Linked DNA regions of Formosa agariphila KMM 3901. The protein of the gene in region 1 interacts with the protein of each later gene in a pairwise test. Links are inferred from orthologs where the notes say so. Each region holds a gene or a part of one and is shown on either strand. Other genes may lie near its edges.

Region 1 (6,312 bases):
CAGGTTATACTTCTGCAATTCTTAACGCAGGTACTATTTCTAACAAAGGTTGGGAAGTAACTTTAAATATTAGCCCAATTCGTACAGAAGATTTTTCTTGGGACATGAATGTTAACTGGTCTAAAAACGAAAGTTTAGTAGAAGAATTAACAGATGGAATTGACAACTTAGTTTTAGCATCTTTACAAGGTGGTGTTAGTATTAACGCAACTCCTGGTGAAGCTTACGGTACTATTAGAGGTACAGATTTAGTTTACCATGAAAACGGACAACCAATAGTTGGAGCAAATGGTTACTACGAGACTACAAGTAGTAACAACAATGTAATTGGTGATGTTAACCCTGATTGGAAAGCTGGTTTATTTAACTCATTTAACTATAAAAACTTCAACTTAAGCTTCTTAATTGATATGCAAAAAGGTGGAGATTTATTCTCTTTAGATACATGGTATGGTTACGCAACAGGAATGTATGACTTTACAGCAGGTACTAACGATTTAGGAAACCCTGTTAGAAATACTTTAGATAATGGTGGTGGAGTAATTTTACCAGGTGTTCAAGCAGATGGTTCTACAAACACAGTAAGAGCAAATGCAAGCACTTATGCTAACCCATGGGGTTATGCTAGAGCGTCTAACTCTCAGCACGTTTACGATGCAGGTTATGTTAAATTAAGAGAAGCTAGTATTAGTTATAACTTCGATAACGACCAATTAGCAAGATTACCTTTTACAGGAGTTACTTTCTCTATAATTGGTAGAAACTTATGGATTATCGATAAGAATGTTCCTTTCTCTGACCCTGAAGCAGGATTAAGCTCTGGTAACGTTCAAGGATACCAATCTGGTGCATACCCTGCAATTAGAGAAATTGGTGCAAGTGTTAAATTACAGTTCTAAAAAAAGAAAAAATCATGAAAAAAATATTTATAACAGCATTGTCTTTTATAGTTCTAGCATCTTGTATGTCTGATGAGAAGTATGAAAGCTATAATAAAGATCCAAAAAACCCTACAGAGGTAGAAGCAGCGTTCTTGTTTAATTCTGCCACTAAGAGTTTATTTGACCAAATGACAAGTACAAACGTTAATGTTAACGTATTCAGATTACTTGGTCAATATTGGACAGAAACAACATATATCGATGAAGCGAATTACGATTTAAATAACAGAAACATTCCTCAGTACCACTGGTCTGAATTATATAGAGATGTACTTCTAGATTTAAAAACAGCTAAAGAATATACAGAAGCTGATGTAGATTTATCTGAAGCAGATAAAAACACGAGATTAGCTCAAATTGAAATATTAGAAGTGTATACTTGGCAACAATTAGTAGATACGTTTGGAGATATTCCTTATTCTCAAGCTTTACAGTCTGAGACTACTTTATTACCTGAATATGATGATGCTGCTACAATTTACGAAGATTTAGTTTCTCGTATTAATACTGCAATACCTAACCTTTCAGGTACTGGATTTTCAGAAGACAATATCTATTATGGTGATATTTCATCTTGGATGAAATTTGGTAACTCTTTAAAATTAAGAATTGGAATGCGTATTGTTGATGCTCCAGGAATGGCAGCATTAGCTCAAACTACAATCGAATCTGCTGTAGATTCTGGTGTATTTACATCTAACGCAGATAATGCAAATATTCAATATGCTGCAGCTACTCCAAACACAAACCCATTATGGGTAGATTTAGTACAGTCTGGACGTGCAGATTTTGTTCCTGCTAATACATTAGTAGATTACATGAATATGTTAGACGACCCAAGACGTCCTGTTTATTTTGAAGAAAACTTAGGTGAAGGTGTATACACAGGTGGTATTTACGGAGCGGCTAACAGTTTTGCTGCATACACTCATATTGGTACTGTAATTCACGAGCCTACTTTTAGAGGTGTGTTATTAGACTTTTCTGAAGTTTCTTTCTTCCTAGCTGACGCTGCACAAAGAGGATTTGCTGTGGGTGACACTGCAGAAACATTCTACATCAATGGTATTACTGCCTCTTTCGACGAATGGGGAGTTGACGGTGTAGAAGCTTATTTAGCTAAACCAGAAGTAGCTTACAACGCTGCAGATTGGAAAACGTCTATTGGAAACCAATTTTGGTTAGCAATGTACAACAGAGGTTTTGAAGGATGGACAGTATGGAGAACATATGATACTCCAGAATTCAACTTACCTGAAGATACTGGTAACCCAGTACCAACACGTTATACATACCCAATTAACGAACAAAACTTAAATGAGCCAAACTGGTCTGCTGCATCTACTGCAATAGGTGGTGACGAGCAAACAACAAAGTTATTCTGGGATGTTAACTAATCACTAGAATATCTTATCATATTATTTTGAAAGCGGTCGACTAAAATCTCAATTAGTCGGCTGCTTTTTTTTATACAAATTTCACCACCTCAATCGAGGCGGTTTTTTTATGCGCAAACTTTTATTTACCAATTCATAAATTATTGTACTTTTGACACATGGAAAAGGAGACTCAAATTTTTGGTATTCGTGCAGTTATAGAAGCTGTTCAAGCTGGTGAAAATATTGACAAGGTATTTGTTCAAAAAGGACTTAAAGGTGAACTCTCTCACGAGTTGGAAGGTGTATTGCGTAAGCAACGTCTAAACTTTTCTTATGTTCCTGTAGAAAAACTAAATAAATTAACATCTAAAAATCATCAAGGTGTTGTTGCACAAATTGCTCCTATTACATTTTGGGACATTGAAGAGTTGGTAACTAAAGTAACCGAATCTGGAAAGACTCCCCTATTCTTGCTATTAGACCAATTAAGTGATGTTAGAAACTTTGGTGCTATTATACGTACGGCAGAATGTACTGGTGTTGATGGTATTATTATTCAGAAAAAAGGAGGTGCTCCTGTAAATGGAGATACTATTAAAACAAGTGCTGGTGCGGTATTTAAAATGCCTATTTGTAAAGTAGACCATATTAAAGATGCCATGTTTTTTATGCAAGCATCGGGAATAAAAGTTATTGCGGCTACAGAAAAAACTGATGATGTATTATACGATGTGTCATTTACCGAACCCTGTGCTATAATTATGGGGTCTGAAGGAAAAGGAATTAATCCTTCTGTTTTAAAACTTGTAGATGCTAAAGCTAAACTACCTATACTAGGTGAGATTGAATCTTTAAATGTTTCTGTAGCTTGTGGTGCGTTCTTATACGAAGCTGTAAGACAACGTCGCTAATCTTCAGATTTATTTTCTTTAAATATATAACGATATGACGTTGACGAATCTTCAGTAGAAATTTCTTCAACGTCTATTTCGTCTTCCTCCATAGGTTTTTGCTCTATAAAGTTTCCATCGGCATCAAACTGTTTTAGAAAGTCATCTTCGGCTTCATTATAATCTTCGTGTTCCCAAGCATATTTTTCGGGTTTTGCTATTGTCTTCTTAAAAATTAAAGCAAAAAACAACCCCGTAATCAGCCCCGATAAATGACCTTCCCAAGATATACCGTCCTCCATAGGCATGACATACCAAATCATACTTCCGTATAAAAACACCACTAATAGCGAAAGGGCAATCAATCTAAAATGTTTAGCAAAAACGCCTTTAAAAAAGATAAAACTTACCAATACATATATCAACCCACTAGCTCCAATATGGTAAGAAGGTCTAGCAATACACCAGGTTAAAAAACCAGACATTAAAATACCATAGCCTAAAACCTTCCACGCAATGGGTCTATAGAAATAAAATAAGGCTACACTTAATACAAATAACGGAATGGTATTATGGTATAAATGCGAAATCCCAGAATGTATAAACGGACTAAAAACAACGCCTTGTAAACCTTCTAATGTACGCGGATAAATTCCATGTTTATTAAAGAAAATATTCGTTTCTATTTCAAACCAAAACACATACCACAGTATTAAAATAAAGACTAACGGATATGCAATAACGCCGTTAGAAAATTTAAAATGGTCGTGTTGTTTCATAAATTGAATTTACTTATGTTAATCAAATTGTAAACCAATATTTTTAAATTGATAAAATGTCAGTCGTGTTTTATTTAAATACCTTTAAAAAATACAGTAATTTTACAATATGAACGCACCTTTAGCAGAACGATTACGTCCAGAAACTTTAGACGATTATATCAGTCAAACACATCTTGTTGGTCCACAAGGCCCATTGCGTATACAATTAAAACAAGGCTTAATTTCCTCGATGATTTTTTGGGGACCTCCAGGAACTGGAAAAACCACTTTAGCCAATATAGTTGCCACACAATCTGGAAGGCCATTTTACACATTAAGTGCCATAAATTCTGGAGTAAAAGATATTCGTGAAGTTATAGACAAAGCAAAACAAAGCGGAGGTTTATTCACAACTAAAAATCCTATTTTATTTATTGATGAAATTCATAGGTTTAGTAAATCGCAGCAAGATTCGTTGTTGCAAGCAGTTGAAAAAGGCTGGGTCACGTTAATTGGTGCAACCACAGAAAACCCTAGTTTTGAAGTTATACCCGCATTATTATCTCGATGTCAAGTTTATATTTTAAAAGCTTTTGAAAAAACCGATTTAGAACAGCTTTTACATCGTGCAATTGCAACAGATAAGGCTTTAGCCGAAAAAAACATAAAGCTTGAAGAAACAGCCGCATTATTACGCCTTTCTGGAGGTGATGGACGAAAACTCCTAAATATTTTCGAGTTATTAGTGAATACCTTTGAAGGTGACGATATTGTGATTACAGATGATATTGTACTTGCAAAAATTCAGAATAACACTGCACGCTACGATAAAACTGGCGAACAACATTACGACATTATTTCTGCTTTTATAAAATCTATCCGCGGAAGCGATCCAAATGCTGCCGTGTATTATTTAGCACGTATGATTGAAGGTGGTGAAGATGTAAAATTTATTGCACGCCGACTTCTAATATTGGCTAGTGAAGATATCGGGAATGCCAATCCTACAGCGTTAGTAATTGCCAACAATACCTTTCAGGCCGTTTCGGCAATTGGCTATCCAGAATCGAGAATAACTTTAAGTCAATGCACGACCTATTTAGCATGTTCTCCTAAAAGTAATTCGGCCTACGAAGCTATTGGAAAAGCACAACAATTAGTACGTGCTACAGGAGATTTATCTGTGCCGTTAGGGATTAGAAATGCACCTACAAAACTTATGAAAGAATTAGGGTACGGTGAAGATTATAAATACGCACACAGTTATGCTAATAATTTTGCAGAACAAGAGTTCTTACCAGACGAAATAAAAAACACCAAGCTGTATGAGCCTGGTGCTAATGCTAGAGAGCAATCTGATCGTAACTTTTTAAAGCAACGTTGGAAAACTAAATACGGTTATTAAATTAAATGTATTTTATGTTTAAAAGTTATAGCTAAACGCTACTAAAATTTAATATTTAACACGTCTTCTTTTAGCGTGTCTCCTTCATAATAGCCGATAACCCATTTATCACCAGATTTATATACAGTAGCTTGTTTTTCTTCTACTAGAAATACATCTTCTAATTTTGTCTTTTTTAATTTATAAACCACTTTTGGAGAACTATCTACCAACTGATAACCGTTAGTAATTTCTTGGGCGTATAATACTGTAGAATCTACTGTTACTTGAGAAGAAACCGTATTAGCGGCTACTGCAGTGGTTGCTACTACAGCTTCAGTAGCTGTCATTGCTGCTGGAACTGCTGCGGGCAAAGGTGTTGCAACGTTTTCTGTAGCTAGAGCTGCTGTTCCTACATTTGCAGATGCTTCATAAGCATAATTTACAGTATTAAAAGACTCGAAAGCATCTCGTAATGCTGCTTGATAAGATTTTTTATAATCTTTCTCTTTAGAATAACCTATTTCTGTTTCGAAAACCACTAGATTCTTACAGTCTTTTAAAACAACTTTCAATTTAGTAGTAAATAAGCTCGATTCGTTAATTACGTCTGAACGTAATCCTAAACAGCCGTTTGCAATAAAATCTGCTGGCAAGTCTTCACCTTCCATAAAGGCCGTAAACCCTTTTTTATTTAGCAAGAACTTGGTCAATTCATTTAATTGATATTGATTAGCTTCCTTTAAAAATTCGAATTTATTAGGAACTACTACATACTTATAGGCGTTTAAATTTGTTTGTGCAACAGTGCTAAAACAAACACTAGCAAATAACAATAAAAATATTTTTTTCATAAGTTTTATAATTTTGTATAAAGTTAATTAAGTTTTATAAATAGTCTTTCAGTTCAATTAATTTATAAATTTGGGTAATGTGATTATGTTGTGTTAAAGGTAT
Region 2 (6,317 bases), 1.0 Mb from region 1 along the record:
TTTAAATACATAGCGTATAAGTCGGCCACCTCTTTATTTGCTGTAACATCCACGAATACACTATTACGTAAATTTAATTCTTTAACAGACTGGTAAAACCCTTCTAAAGTTGCAGCTTCACCATCTTTTTCTAATTGTTCTTTCCAGTTTTTTAAAGACAAACCATCCGTATCAAAAAGCATTTTTCTTGAATTCGAAAGCCCAGCAACACGAAGATTGATTTTTAAGTTTTCTTTTAAATATTTACGTTGTTGTTTAATTTGTTCAACTAAACGCTCGCCAACATTTCCAACACCTGTAATGAATACGTTTAATTGTTTAATATTCCCTTCAAAGAAGACTTCGTGTAAAATATTCAATGCTTTTTTAACATCGTTTTGCGCAATAACAGCAGAGATGTTGCGCTCTGAAGCACCTTGTGCAATAGCACGAATATTTATGTTGTTTTTACCTAGAGCACTAAACATTTTACCGCTAATACCTTGGTGACTCTTCATACTATCTCCAATTAAGGCGATAATAGATAAGTTGCTTTCAACAAGAATAGGGTCTATTTTTTTAAGCGAAATTTCATTTTCAAATTCAGCATCGATAGCTGCTTTTGCCGAAATCGCATCTTTATCGTCTATACCAAAACAAATAGAATGTTCTGAAGACGCTTGCGTAATTAAAATTACATTTATTTTTTCTTGAGCTAAGGTTTGGAATAAGCGTCTTGAGAATCCTGGGATTCCAACCATTCCATTTCCTTGAAGCGTTAATAACGCCACACTACTAATATTAGTAATTCCTTTTGCAGCATTGCTAACATTACTTCCGTCTTTAGAAATAATGGTTCCTACAGCATCCGGCTCTAAGGTATTTTTAATATGAATTGGGATTTGTAAACTCAATACCGGTTGAACCGTTGGAGGATACAATACTTTCGCTCCGAAATGAGATAATTCCATCGCCTCTTGATACGATAATTTGTCTATCGGAAGCGCTTGTTTAACCATTTTAGGGTTTGCGGTGTACATACCACTAACATCGGTCCAAATTTCTAATTGGTCTACATTTAAGGCTGCAGCAACAATGGCTGCAGTAAAGTCTGAACCACCACGACCTAAAGTTGTGATTTCTCCATTTACCGATTTCGAAATAAAACCAGGTAAAATGGTAATATCGAATGAACTATCTTTAAAATAATCCTGAATATTTTTATTTGTAATACTGTAATTTACTTCAGCTTTTGTAAAGTTAGAATTCGTAGTGACTAACTCCTGACTGTTTTTACGTTCGGCATTAGCACCTTTGCTTTTTAAAGTTTCAGCAATAATGAAAGAGGACATTAATTCTCCAAAACTCACTAATTTGTCAGAGGTTTTAGGCGACAATTCATTAATTAAGTAAATGCCATCTAAAAGGTTTTTTAAAGCGGCTAATCTAGTCTCGATTTCTTCTAAAACAGCTTCATTATTAGTGGGAATTAATTCCTTAATAATATTTAAATGAATTGTTCTTATATTTGAAAAAGCGTCTGAATATGCACTGTTTTTAGATTGTGCCAATTGGCCAGCTTCTAATAATTTATCGGTAACTCCACCAACTGCAGAAACGACACAAATAACTTTGTCTGTTTGGGCATATTTGGTTAAGATTGATACGACGTTAGTTATGTTTTTTGAGGACCCTACAGATGTTCCTCCGAATTTTAATACTTTCATTTTAAAGTAGATTGTATAAATTTAATAGCTTGTTATTTTGATTTTGTAACATAATATTACAAATTGTGTGGACGGAAGATATATATTTAATTACCCCAAGGGGTAATAATGTTAGTAATAATAATAGCAATGCTCCCAACGATTGTTGGTCTTGAAATGAACTGAGATGTGTTTCCTGTATTTTGCATTTTCTACTACTAAACTTCTCAAATGTATTACTTTTACATTAATAAAAAAATGTATTATAATTTTTTGCAGATTATTTAGTGTTAAGCTTGAATCGTTTATTTAAATCTAATTTAAATCTATTTAACTGAATAATCTCTAATGAATTTTCTTAAATAAAACAGCGATGAAAATATTTTCTAAAGAACAAATCTACGAAGGTGATAGGTTTACTATAAAAAAACAAAATATTAGTTCGTCTGAATTAATGGAACGCGCAGGCATAAGTTTGTTTAATTGGTTAGATGCCCGTTTACAAGGTGCACCGGTACCAATTTTAATTTTCTGTGGAATAGGAAATAATGGAGGCGATGGATTGGTGCTGGCAAGGCACTTAATTTCTCATGGCTATAACGTTAAAACATTTATTGTAGATTTTAGCGATAAACGTTCGAAAGACTTTCTAATAAATTATGAACGTTTAAAGGAAACCACTAAAGATTGGCCTGTATCCATACATTCTGTTGATGATTTTCCTGAAATTTCAAGTCAAGATATTATAATCGATGCCATATTTGGAGTTGGATTAAATCGGCCTATTTCTGATTGGGTTATAGCTTTGTTTAAGCATTTTAAAGCATCGAAAGCACTTACGGTTTCTGTAGATATTCCTTCTGGATTATACACAGATAAAACTCCTAAGCATGAAGATGATGTGGTAACATCTAATTTAATTTTAAGTTTTCAAACCCCTAAATTGGTGTTTTTCTTGCCTGAAACAGATAAGTATATCGATCAATGGGAAATCCTTAATATTGATATAGATGCTACTTATCTAGAAACTACCGAAACTGAAGCAGAAGTCTTAGGAAAGTATGATGTGTTGCCAATGTACAAGCAGCGCGATAAGTTTTCGCATAAAGGAAGCTACGGGCATGCTTTAATTATTGGTGGGAGTTACGGAAAAATAGGAGCAGTGCAACTGTCAAGTCGCTCAGCATTATTATCTGGCGTAGGTTTAATAACTGCATTTGTTCCTAAATGTGGTTACATACCATTGCAAACCGCACTTCCGGAAGCCATGGTAATTACAGATGCAGATAAGAAATTAATTACTGATATCGTGTTCGATATCATCCCAGATGCTGTAGGAATAGGTATAGGGTTAGGAACAGATGAAAAAACAGTTAAAGCTTTTGAGTCGTTTTTAAAAAACAATACAGCGCCTTTGGTTATTGATGCAGATGGTTTAAATATACTCTCTAAAAATAAAGCGTTATTAAAGTATTTAAAAGAGGATACCATATTAACACCACACCCAAAAGAGTTAAAACGACTTATTGGTGATTGGGAAGATGATTTCGACAAATTAAGTAAAACAAAAGCCTTTGTTAAAAAACACAAGGTATTGGTGATTATAAAAGGAGCTAATTCTATTTCTGTGTATCAGGATAAATTATATATAAATTCTACTGGAAATCCAGGTTTAGCTACAGGAGGAACTGGAGATGTATTAACTGGAATAATTACAGGTTTACGAGCCCAAGGGTATACAGCGTTAGAATCGGCTTGTTTTGGAACGTATTTACATGGAAAATCTGCCGATTTGGCTATCGAATTTAAAGGCTATCAAAGCTTAATAGCTTCAGATGTTATATCGTATTTAGGTCAGGCGTACTTAGATTTATTTAAACAAGCGGATACACCTTTGTCTGAAAAAGAACAAAAACCTGAAGAAGTTAAGAAGTAAAAAAAAAATCCACTGTCATTTTAAAATTAGACATGGGATTTTTTAATGTTATAAAATATGTTGGTTAAAGTGATCCAATCATATCTTCTGGTTTTACCCATTGATCATATTCTTCAGCAGTAACATAACCTAAGTTTACGGCTTCTTCTTTTAAAGTAGTTCCGTTTTCATGAGCAGTGTTTGCAATTTCTGCAGCTTTATAGTATCCAATTTTAGTGTTTAAGGCTGTTACAAGCATTAAAGAATTGTTCAATAGTTCTTTAATTTTAGGATGATTTGGTTCAATTCCAGTAGCACAGTGAATATCAAAACTCACACAAGCATCTCCCAATAATTGAGCAGATTGTAAGAAATTTAAAGCCATAATTGGTTTAAACACATTAAGCTCGTAATGACCTTGAGTTCCTGCAATAGAAATGGCAACATCGTTACCAATAACTTGGGCGCAAACCATAGTTAACGCCTCACACTGTGTAGGGTTTACTTTTCCAGGCATAATTGAACTTCCTGGTTCGTTGGCAGGTATAATAATTTCACCAATTCCACTTCGTGGTCCTGATGCCATCATTCTAACATCATTAGCAATTTTATTTAAAGATACCGCTAATTGCTTTAAAGCACCGTGAGATTCTACAATCGCATCGTGAGCAGCTAAAGCTTCGAATTTATTTTCGGCAGTTATAAATGGAAGGCCTGTAAATTTAGCGATGTAACCAGCTACATTTTCAGAATACCCTTTAGGTGTATTTAAACCTGTTCCAACCGCTGTTCCTCCTAAAGCCAATTCGCTTAAATGTGGAAGTGTATTTTTTAAAGCTTTTAAGCCGTGATCTAATTGAGATACGTAACCAGAGAATTCTTGACCTAAGGTTAAAGGTGTAGCATCCATTAAGTGTGTACGTCCAATTTTAACGACATCTTTAAATGCTTCAGATTTTTTCTTAAGCGTATCGCGAAGTTGAGTTACCGCAGGAATAGTGTTTTCTACAACTTTTTTGTAAGCAGCAATGTGCATTCCAGTAGGGAAGGTGTCGTTAGACGATTGCGATTTGTTAACATCATCGTTTGGTTGTATGGTTTTTTCACCTTCACCAATTACTTTTCCAGCGATTTGATGCGCACGGTTAGCAATAACTTCGTTAGCATTCATGTTGCTTTGCGTACCAGAACCTGTTTGCCAAACCACTAAAGGAAATTGGTCGTCGTGTTGTCCTGCAATAATTTCATCGCAAACTTGTCCTATTAAATCGCGTTTTTCAACCGAAAGTACGCCCAATTCACAGTTTGAATAGGCCGCAGCTTTTTTCAAATATGCAAATCCATAAACAATTTCTAATGGCATTGAAGCCGGTACACCAATTTTAAAGTTGTTACGAGAACGTTCTGTTTGTGCACCCCAAAGTTTATCGGCAGGCACTTTTACTTCGCCCATGGTGTCTTTTTCTATACGATAGTCCATTTTATTATATTTAATGAGTAACAAATTTAACAATTTTGAAGTTTATTTTTTATTCTTATTCAGGATATTTTTATAACAAAAATTTAAGAATAGATTGTTGATAGTCTCTTATAAACCTATTAATTTAGTAGGCATTAATTAAACACTAAACATTATAAATATTATGGCAACAATAAGACTAGGAGATGAAGCTCCAAATTTTACAGCAAAATCTACAGAAGGAGATTTAAATTTTCATGAATGGTTAGGAGATAGTTGGGGTATTTTATTTTCGCATCCAGCAGATTATACGCCAGTTTGTACAACAGAATTAGGAACTGTAGCAAAATATAAAGATGAATTTGATAAACGTAATGTTAAGGTTGTAGCATTAAGTGTTGATGGTGTAGAATCGCATAAAGGTTGGGTTAAGGATATTAACGAAACTCAGCACACCACTGTTAATTTTCCAATTATTGCAGATGAAGACCATAACGTGTCGGACTTGTATGATATGATTCATCCTAATGCGAATAATAATTTAACTGTACGTTCGGTATTTATAATTGATCCAGACAAAAAAGTAAAACTTATTATTACTTATCCAGCATCTACAGGTCGTAATTTCGATGAATTGTTACGTGTAATAGATTCGTTACAATTAACAGCGTATCATAAAGTGGCAACGCCTGCAAACTGGAAAAGTGGAGAGGATTGCGTCGTTTCTCCGAGTATAGAAACTAAAGATATTCCAAATCATTTCCCGAAAGGATTTAAAGAAGTTAAGCCGTATTTAAGAATGACACCGCAACCAGATTTAAAATAAATTTAAATCTTTTTAAAATTATATTAATTCCTATTGTATAAAAAAAGCTTTTAATATATATTTGCGTTAATTATAATATAGACACACACCAATTATGTTCGAATTCGACCAATATTTAGGCTTTTTAGCGTTTTTAACAATTTTAACCATAGGATTTTGGTTAATGGTATTTTTATTAACCTTCGTTGTTCCTTATTGGATTGGTGGAGCTTTATTAGAACGTTTTCAAGAAATAAAAGAAGAAAAGAAAGCAAAAAGAGAAGCGCTTTAATTTCTATACAATATTCATCAAAAAAAGGAAGCTAAATTTTAGCTTCCTTTTTTTATGCGTTATAGTTTAAAATTATTTAAACATATCCATTCCAGGAATATCTGGCATACCGTCTTTAGCTACAGCACCTAATTCAGCTTCATTTATTTTAGTTGCCTTTT
Region 3 (6,179 bases), 1.1 Mb from region 1 along the record:
AAATCAATTCCAATTGCAGTATTTAAGCCATCTGGTTTTGGTAGAATTCGGTTGTACGAAAAAGTTGGTAATAATGAACAATTAAGTGCTGATGAAACAAAAGAATGGAATCGTGTATTAAATAGGTTTGATACAGTCTGTAAAGCAGCAAAAGATAGAGGGATTTCTATTTTAATTGATGCTGAAGAAAGTTGGATGCAGGATGCTGCCGATAATTTAATTACAGATTTAATGCGCAAATACAATACAGAAAAACCTGTTGTATTTAATACGCTGCAAATGTATCGTCATGATCGTTTAGATTTTTTAAAGCAACAACATATACTTGCAAAGACCGAAGGTTTCTTTTTAGGATATAAGTTGGTTCGAGGTGCGTATATGGAAAAAGAAAATGAACGTGCTGAAAAAAAAGGATATGCCTCACCAATTTGTGAAAGTAAGGCTGCTACAGATTCTAATTTTAATGCTGGTGTATCTTATATGTTAGATCATTTAGATGATATGTCAATTTTCAACGGTACGCATAATGAATACAGTTCTTATTTTCTTATGGATTTAATGAAAGAAAAAGGCATTGAGAATTCAGATAAACGCGTTTGGTTTGGACAATTATATGGAATGAGTGATCATATTAGCTTTAATCTTTCTAATTTGGGTTATAATGTTGCTAAATATGTACCTTTCGGACCTGTTAAAGATGTTATGCCTTATTTAATTAGAAGGGCAGAAGAGAATACTTCTGTGGCAGGACAAACAGGGCGAGAGCTTAATTTGTTATTGAAAGAGAAAAAAAGAAGGAAACAATAAAAGTATAAAAAAAGACTGTCTGTAATAGGCAGTCTTTTTCGTTTTTAATCAAGAATTTGAATATCTTCTATAGTTGCTGTCTCATCGCAGTTTTTAACCAGCAGTGCAATACTTTGTTTGTTAAAGGTGCCGTCTAGATAGTATGTTTTACAAGGTTTTGTTGTGGTTTCACTTTTAGAGAAATCTACATCGCCTTTTCTTAAAACATGATTTAAAACTACAGTATCTAATTGCTTAACATTAATTATAGATTTAGCATTATCGCTATATATAATTGTTTTGGTGTTGATATTTTTTATCACACGAGCATCTAGTCCGTAGCTACAAGATGTTTTCTTTCCGCTAAGAAAAAAGGCTAAAAGTAGTAATCCTAAAGAAAATCCTCCAAGATAATACCCAATTCGTTGTATAAGTGTCATTTAAAAAATTAAGAGATTAATATCGCTATATTTTAAGTCAAACCATTCGCCAACCGAACGATTCGTTAAAATACCGTGATAAAAGTACAACCCATTTTTTAAACCTTTCTCAAATCTTAAAGAATTTTCTATGCCACCTTCTTCAGCAATTTTTAAAAGGTAGGGCGTAAAAATATTACTTATTGATATTGAGGCCGTTCTAGAAAATCGTGCAGGAATATTAGGTACACAATAATGTATAACGCCGTGCCGGTTAAAAGTAGGGAATTTGTGAGATGTAACTTCACTAGTCTCAAAACAACCGCCCATATCTATACTTACATCTACTATAACAGACCCTTTTTTCATGGATTGCACCATAGATTCTGTGACAATAATTGGAGATCTAGATTTTCCTCGTACTGCACCAATTACAACATCGCATCGTTTTAATGCTTTAGTTAAGTTTTTTGGTTGTACGGTAGATGTATAAATTGGACGACCAAGATTAGTCTGAATTCGTCTTAATTTAGATATAGAATTGTCGAATACTTTTACATTAGCACCTAATCCAATAGCGCTTCTTGCAGCATATTCTCCCACAGTTCCTGCACCAAGAATTACAACTTCAACGGGTGGAACACCACAAATATTACCAAACAATAATCCGTTTCCTTGATTGCTATTAGATAATAGGTCTGATGCAATAATTACCGATGCGGTACCTGCAATTTCACTCAAAGAACGTACGGCAGGGTAATGGCCGTCGTCGTCACGAATAAATTCAAAAGCTAAAGCAGTAATACGTTTAGTAGCTAGAGCTTCAAAATATTTTTTATGTTGAGTTTTTAACTGTAATGCAGAAATTAAAATGGTTTGCGGGTTAATAAGTGCAATTTGTTCTATAGTTGGTGGTTCAACCTTTAAAATTATAGGACATGAAAATACTTTAGCGGTATCTTTTGTTAATTCTGCACCTGCTTCGCTATAATCTTTATCTGTAAATTTAGCACCTAAACCAGCACCAGCTTCCATTAAAACACGATGCCCGTTACTAATTAATGCCGATACGGCATCTGGAGTGAGACAGACTCGTTTTTCTTGGTATGCAGTTTCTTTTGGGATTCCTATAAATAAATTGCCTTTGTTTTTATAAACCTCAAGTGTTTCTTCTTGTGGAATTAACTGCTGATGAGTAAAAGGAGAAAATGATTTAGACATATGTTTTTGACACTAGAATATGTAGTCAAATTACAAATAATATTTTGATTGCTTAAACCTTAATTTAAAAATAATCTTTTACTCTGTCTTTAAACCCTTTAGGTGAAAGCTTAAACTCATCTTCAAGTTTTTGAAAAGAATCGTTTACAGTATTTACTTTATTGAATATTTGTGCGCGAATTAAATAAATAGATGGAATAATTAAACCCATTATAGGTAATAGGTAAAAAAATTCATTACTATCTACATATTGTAAATCATCATTTAAAATTGTGAAGATTTGAAAAGTAAACATTGCAATAGGTACAATGATAACATGATACCACCAATGTCTACAGGTAAAAAACCAAACAAACATTAATAATAAAGGAATTAATTTTCCTGTTATTGTCCAAGCAACAATATCTATGCTTCCGTAAAATTTACTATCGTAGGTAAATAAAAATGTTTTCCAAACTTTTTGTTTAGGTACACTTTCATATAAGTAAAATAAATAGGGAGTAGCAGCAATAAATGTCGCTATAATACTCCCTATTATTAGACTTCTATTATCCGTGAGTTGGAATTTTAATTCTCCATCTTTCAATTTGTGGTGCTTCTTGCTCATTTATACTTAATCCGTGCGTTGGAATCTTAATTCTCCATCTTTCAATTTGTGGAGCTTCTTGTTCATTTAGATTTAATCCGTGTGTTGGGATTTTAATTCTCCATCTTTCAATTTGCGGAGCTTCTTGCTCGTTTAAACTGATTAGACTTGTTGCTTGAGCCGGGAAAAGCATTCCTCCAAAAATCGCAAGAGCGATTAAATGTTTTTTAGTCTTCATAATTCTGTAAGGGATTTAATTAATTAATGATTCAAATATATAGAATACACTAATTGAATTTTATCCCAAATGTTAAAATCATGTTAAAACTAACGTCTTTTGGGCAACTCAGTTACGGGAAAACCGTACTTCTTTTTCTTTGCTTCAATCAAATCTTAAAATCAGCACAAAAACACAAAATATCAATCAATATTAAATGTCAACTTTCTGGTTTTCGAATCTAAATTTTCAATTTTTACAGCATTAGATTTTTCATTCGAAAGAATGTTTTCTACACGTTCTGGCCATTCTATAAATAACCAAGCATCAGAATCTAAATAATCTTCTATACCAAAATTATAAGCTTCTTCTTCGTCGTTTAATCTGTAAAAATCGAAATGATAAACTAAACCATCATCGGTACTATATTCGTTAACTATTGAGAATGTTGGGCTACTAACATCGTCATTACACCCTAAATTTTTAACTAAGGCTTTAATTAATGTTGTTTTACCCGAACCCATATCACCATAAAATAATATGGTTTTTGATGTGGCTTTGCTAAGTATATATTTAGCAATATCCTCTAAATCATCTATGTGGTATTCTTTCATAGTTTACATGGCATAGGATGCAATTATAAGTAATAAAAATTAAATTTGCTAATGATTCGCATAATGAAAAAAAGGATATTAAATATAAATATATGAGTCTATTTCGGATTTAAAACGACAAATGGAATAATCATTTCTTCTAAAGATACACCACCATGCTGATAGGTGTTTCTAAAATAACTTACATAATGATTATAGTTATTTGGGTATGCAAAAAAGAAGTCGTTTTTAGCAAAAATAAAGGAACTACTCATTGTAATACTTGGTAAATGAACTGTTTTAGGTGTTTTAAATTCTAATACATCTTTAGATTCGTAAGTTAAACTCCTTCCTGTTTTATATCTTAAGTTTAATGAGGTGTCCCGATCACCAACAACTTTAGACGGATTTTTTACATTTATAGTACCATGGTCTGTGGTTAAAATTAATTTAAATCCTAAATTTTGTGCTTGTTGAATGATTTCAAATAGTGGCGAGTTTTTAAACCAACTTTGAGTTAGTGAACGGTAAGCTTTATCGTTAGATGCTAATTCTTTTACTACATCCATTTCCGTTTTGGCATGCGAAAGCATATCTACAAAATTGTAAACGACAACAGTAAGGTCGTTATTTTTCTGACTTTTAAAATTATCGACTAATTTTTTACCGTTTTTAAGGTTGGTAATTTTATGATATTCGCACGTTAAGTTTTGTAAGCCTAAACGCTTCATTTGTGCTTGTAGAAATTCAGCTTCAAATAAATTCTTTCCACCTTCGTCTGTATCGTTTTTCCAATAGTTTGGATGTAATTTTTCCATATCGCTTGGCATCAATCCAGAAAAAATAGCATTTCGGGCATATTGTGTAGCCGTAGGTAAAATACTGTAAAACGGAATTTCTGTTTCTTTCTTATAGTAAGGTGCAATAAAGGGCTCGAACGATTTCCATTGGTCGTATCTTAAATTATCTATAACCACAAGTAATGTAGGTTGTTCTTTACTTAATTCCGGAACTACTTTATTTTTAAACAAGGTGTGCGACATGGTTGGAGCCTCGGTATTTGGTTCGAACCAATCGGCATAATTTTTAGCTATAAATTTTCCGAATAAGGCGTTGGCTTCTGTTTTTTGAGATTCTAAAATCTCGAACATGCCAGCATCTTCTATATTTTCTAATTGAATTTCCCAATACACCAATTTCTGATAGAGGTTAGCCCAATCTTCAAAACTATTAACAGACATTAAATCCATTGCAATTTTTCTAAATTCTTGCTGATAATTAGATGTTGTTTTCTCTGAAATTAATCGAGAATGGTCTAAATTCTTTTTTAAACTCAATAAAATCTGATTCGGATTTACGGGTTTTATAAGGTAATCGGCAATTTTATTACCAATGGCTTCCTCCATAATATACTCTTCCTCACTTTTAGTAATCATTACAACAGGAAGCGTGTGGTCCAGTTCTTTAATTTCATTTAAAGTTTCTAGACCAGTTAAACCAGGCATGTTTTCATCTAAAAAAACAATGTCAAATTTATTGTCCTCTAACACCTCAAGGGCCTCGGTACCGCTATTGCATTTTGTAACCTTATAATTTTTTTTCTCTAGAAAAAGAATGTGTGGTTTAAGTAAATCAATTTCATCATCAACCCAAAGTATATTTATGTTATTCATATCGTTATATTTGTACTATTAAAGTGATTTTTTAAATATTTTAGAAGATCATCTTAAGCATTTCTAAACTATAAAGATGAATAAACTTAAAATATTAAACGATCCAATTTACGGATTTATTACCATACCAAATTCGTTAATTTTTGATTTAATTGAGCATAAATACTTTCAGCGGCTAAGAAGAATTACTCAAATGGGAATGTCTTATTTGGTGTATCCTGGAGCCCATCATACCCGATTTCATCATGCTATAGGTTGTATGCATTTAATGCAAAAAGCTATCAATGTACTTCGTTTTAAGGGAGTTGACATTTCTGACGATGAAGAAGTTGCATTAAATATAGCTATACTTTTGCACGATATTGGTCACGGTCCGTTTTCTCATGCCATGGAACATAGTATAGTTAGTGGGATTTCTCACGAGCATATTTCGCTGTTGTTTATGGAGCAATTGAACGATGAATTTAACGGAAGTTTAACGCTAGCCATCTCTATTTTTAAAGGGGAATACCACAGAAACTTTATGTGTCAGTTAATTTCTTCTCAATTAGATATGGATCGCGCCGATTATTTAAAACGAGATAGTTTTTATACAGGAGTCGCAGAAGGAAATATAAATAGCGAGCGTTTAATTACCATGTTAAGTGTTGTAGACGATGAATTGGTGGTTGAAAATAAAGGTAT

The links.
Region 2: the proteins of rlmB (region 1) and BN863_RS07105 interact in binary tests that used the Escherichia coli proteins (3 or more experiments, as listed by UniProt). The link is inferred for Formosa agariphila KMM 3901 from one-to-one orthologs.
Region 3: the proteins of rlmB (region 1) and tsaE interact in binary tests that used the Escherichia coli proteins (3 or more experiments, as listed by UniProt). The link is inferred for Formosa agariphila KMM 3901 from one-to-one orthologs.

Annotation. Positions count from the first base shown.
Region 1 is NZ_HG315671.1:658,389-664,700, reverse strand. The notes cover bases 1,546-4,363. They hold rlmB (23S rRNA (guanosine(2251)-2'-O)-methyltransferase RlmB), read left to right. Parts: upstream 1,546-2,496; coding sequence 2,497-3,231; downstream 3,232-4,363. Other genes in these bases: BN863_RS02790 (replication-associated recombination protein A), read left to right, coding at 4,099-4,363; BN863_RS02795 (rhomboid family intramembrane serine protease), read right to left, coding at 3,228-3,989; BN863_RS02805 (SusD/RagB family nutrient-binding outer membrane lipoprotein), read left to right, coding at 1,546-2,338. Outside these bases: BN863_RS02810 (SusC/RagA family TonB-linked outer membrane protein), read left to right, coding at 1-899; more of BN863_RS02805, read left to right, coding at 914-1,545; more of BN863_RS02790, read left to right, coding at 4,364-5,376; BN863_RS02785 (hypothetical protein), read right to left, coding at 5,418-6,209; BN863_RS02780 (YjjG family noncanonical pyrimidine nucleotidase), read right to left, coding at 6,244-6,312. UniProt on the Escherichia coli protein: Specifically methylates the ribose of guanosine 2251 in 23S rRNA.
Region 2 is NZ_HG315671.1:1,660,667-1,666,983, forward strand. The notes cover bases 1,517-4,339. They hold BN863_RS07105 (bifunctional ADP-dependent NAD(P)H-hydrate dehydratase/NAD(P)H-hydrate epimerase), read left to right. Parts: upstream 1,517-2,058; coding sequence 2,059-3,621; downstream 3,622-4,339. Other genes in these bases: thrA (bifunctional aspartate kinase/homoserine dehydrogenase I), read right to left, coding at 1,517-1,706; fumC (class II fumarate hydratase), read right to left, coding at 3,686-4,339. In the rest of the region: more of thrA, read right to left, coding at 1-1,516; more of fumC, read right to left, coding at 4,340-5,080; BN863_RS07115 (peroxiredoxin), read left to right, coding at 5,244-5,885; BN863_RS18595 (hypothetical protein), read left to right, coding at 5,980-6,156; BN863_RS07120 (YbaB/EbfC family nucleoid-associated protein), read right to left, coding at 6,229-6,317. UniProt on the Escherichia coli protein: Bifunctional enzyme that catalyzes the epimerization of the S- and R-forms of NAD(P)HX and the dehydration of the S-form of NAD(P)HX at the expense of ADP, which is converted to AMP.
Region 3 is NZ_HG315671.1:1,715,852-1,722,030, forward strand. What follows is about bases 2,139-4,823. They hold tsaE (tRNA (adenosine(37)-N6)-threonylcarbamoyltransferase complex ATPase subunit type 1 TsaE), read right to left. Parts: upstream 3,844-4,823; coding sequence 3,433-3,843; downstream 2,139-3,432. Other genes in these bases: BN863_RS07340 (alanine dehydrogenase), read right to left, coding at 2,139-2,426; BN863_RS07345 (hypothetical protein), read right to left, coding at 2,491-3,012; BN863_RS07350 (hypothetical protein), read right to left, coding at 2,975-3,250; porX (T9SS response regulator signal transducer PorX), read right to left, coding at 3,942-4,823. Also shown: BN863_RS07330 (proline dehydrogenase family protein), read left to right, coding at 1-807; BN863_RS07335 (hypothetical protein), read right to left, coding at 852-1,226; more of BN863_RS07340, read right to left, coding at 1,227-2,138; more of porX, read right to left, coding at 4,824-5,495; BN863_RS07365 (HD domain-containing protein), read left to right, coding at 5,572-6,179. UniProt on the Escherichia coli protein: Required for the formation of a threonylcarbamoyl group on adenosine at position 37 (t(6)A37) in tRNAs that read codons beginning with adenine.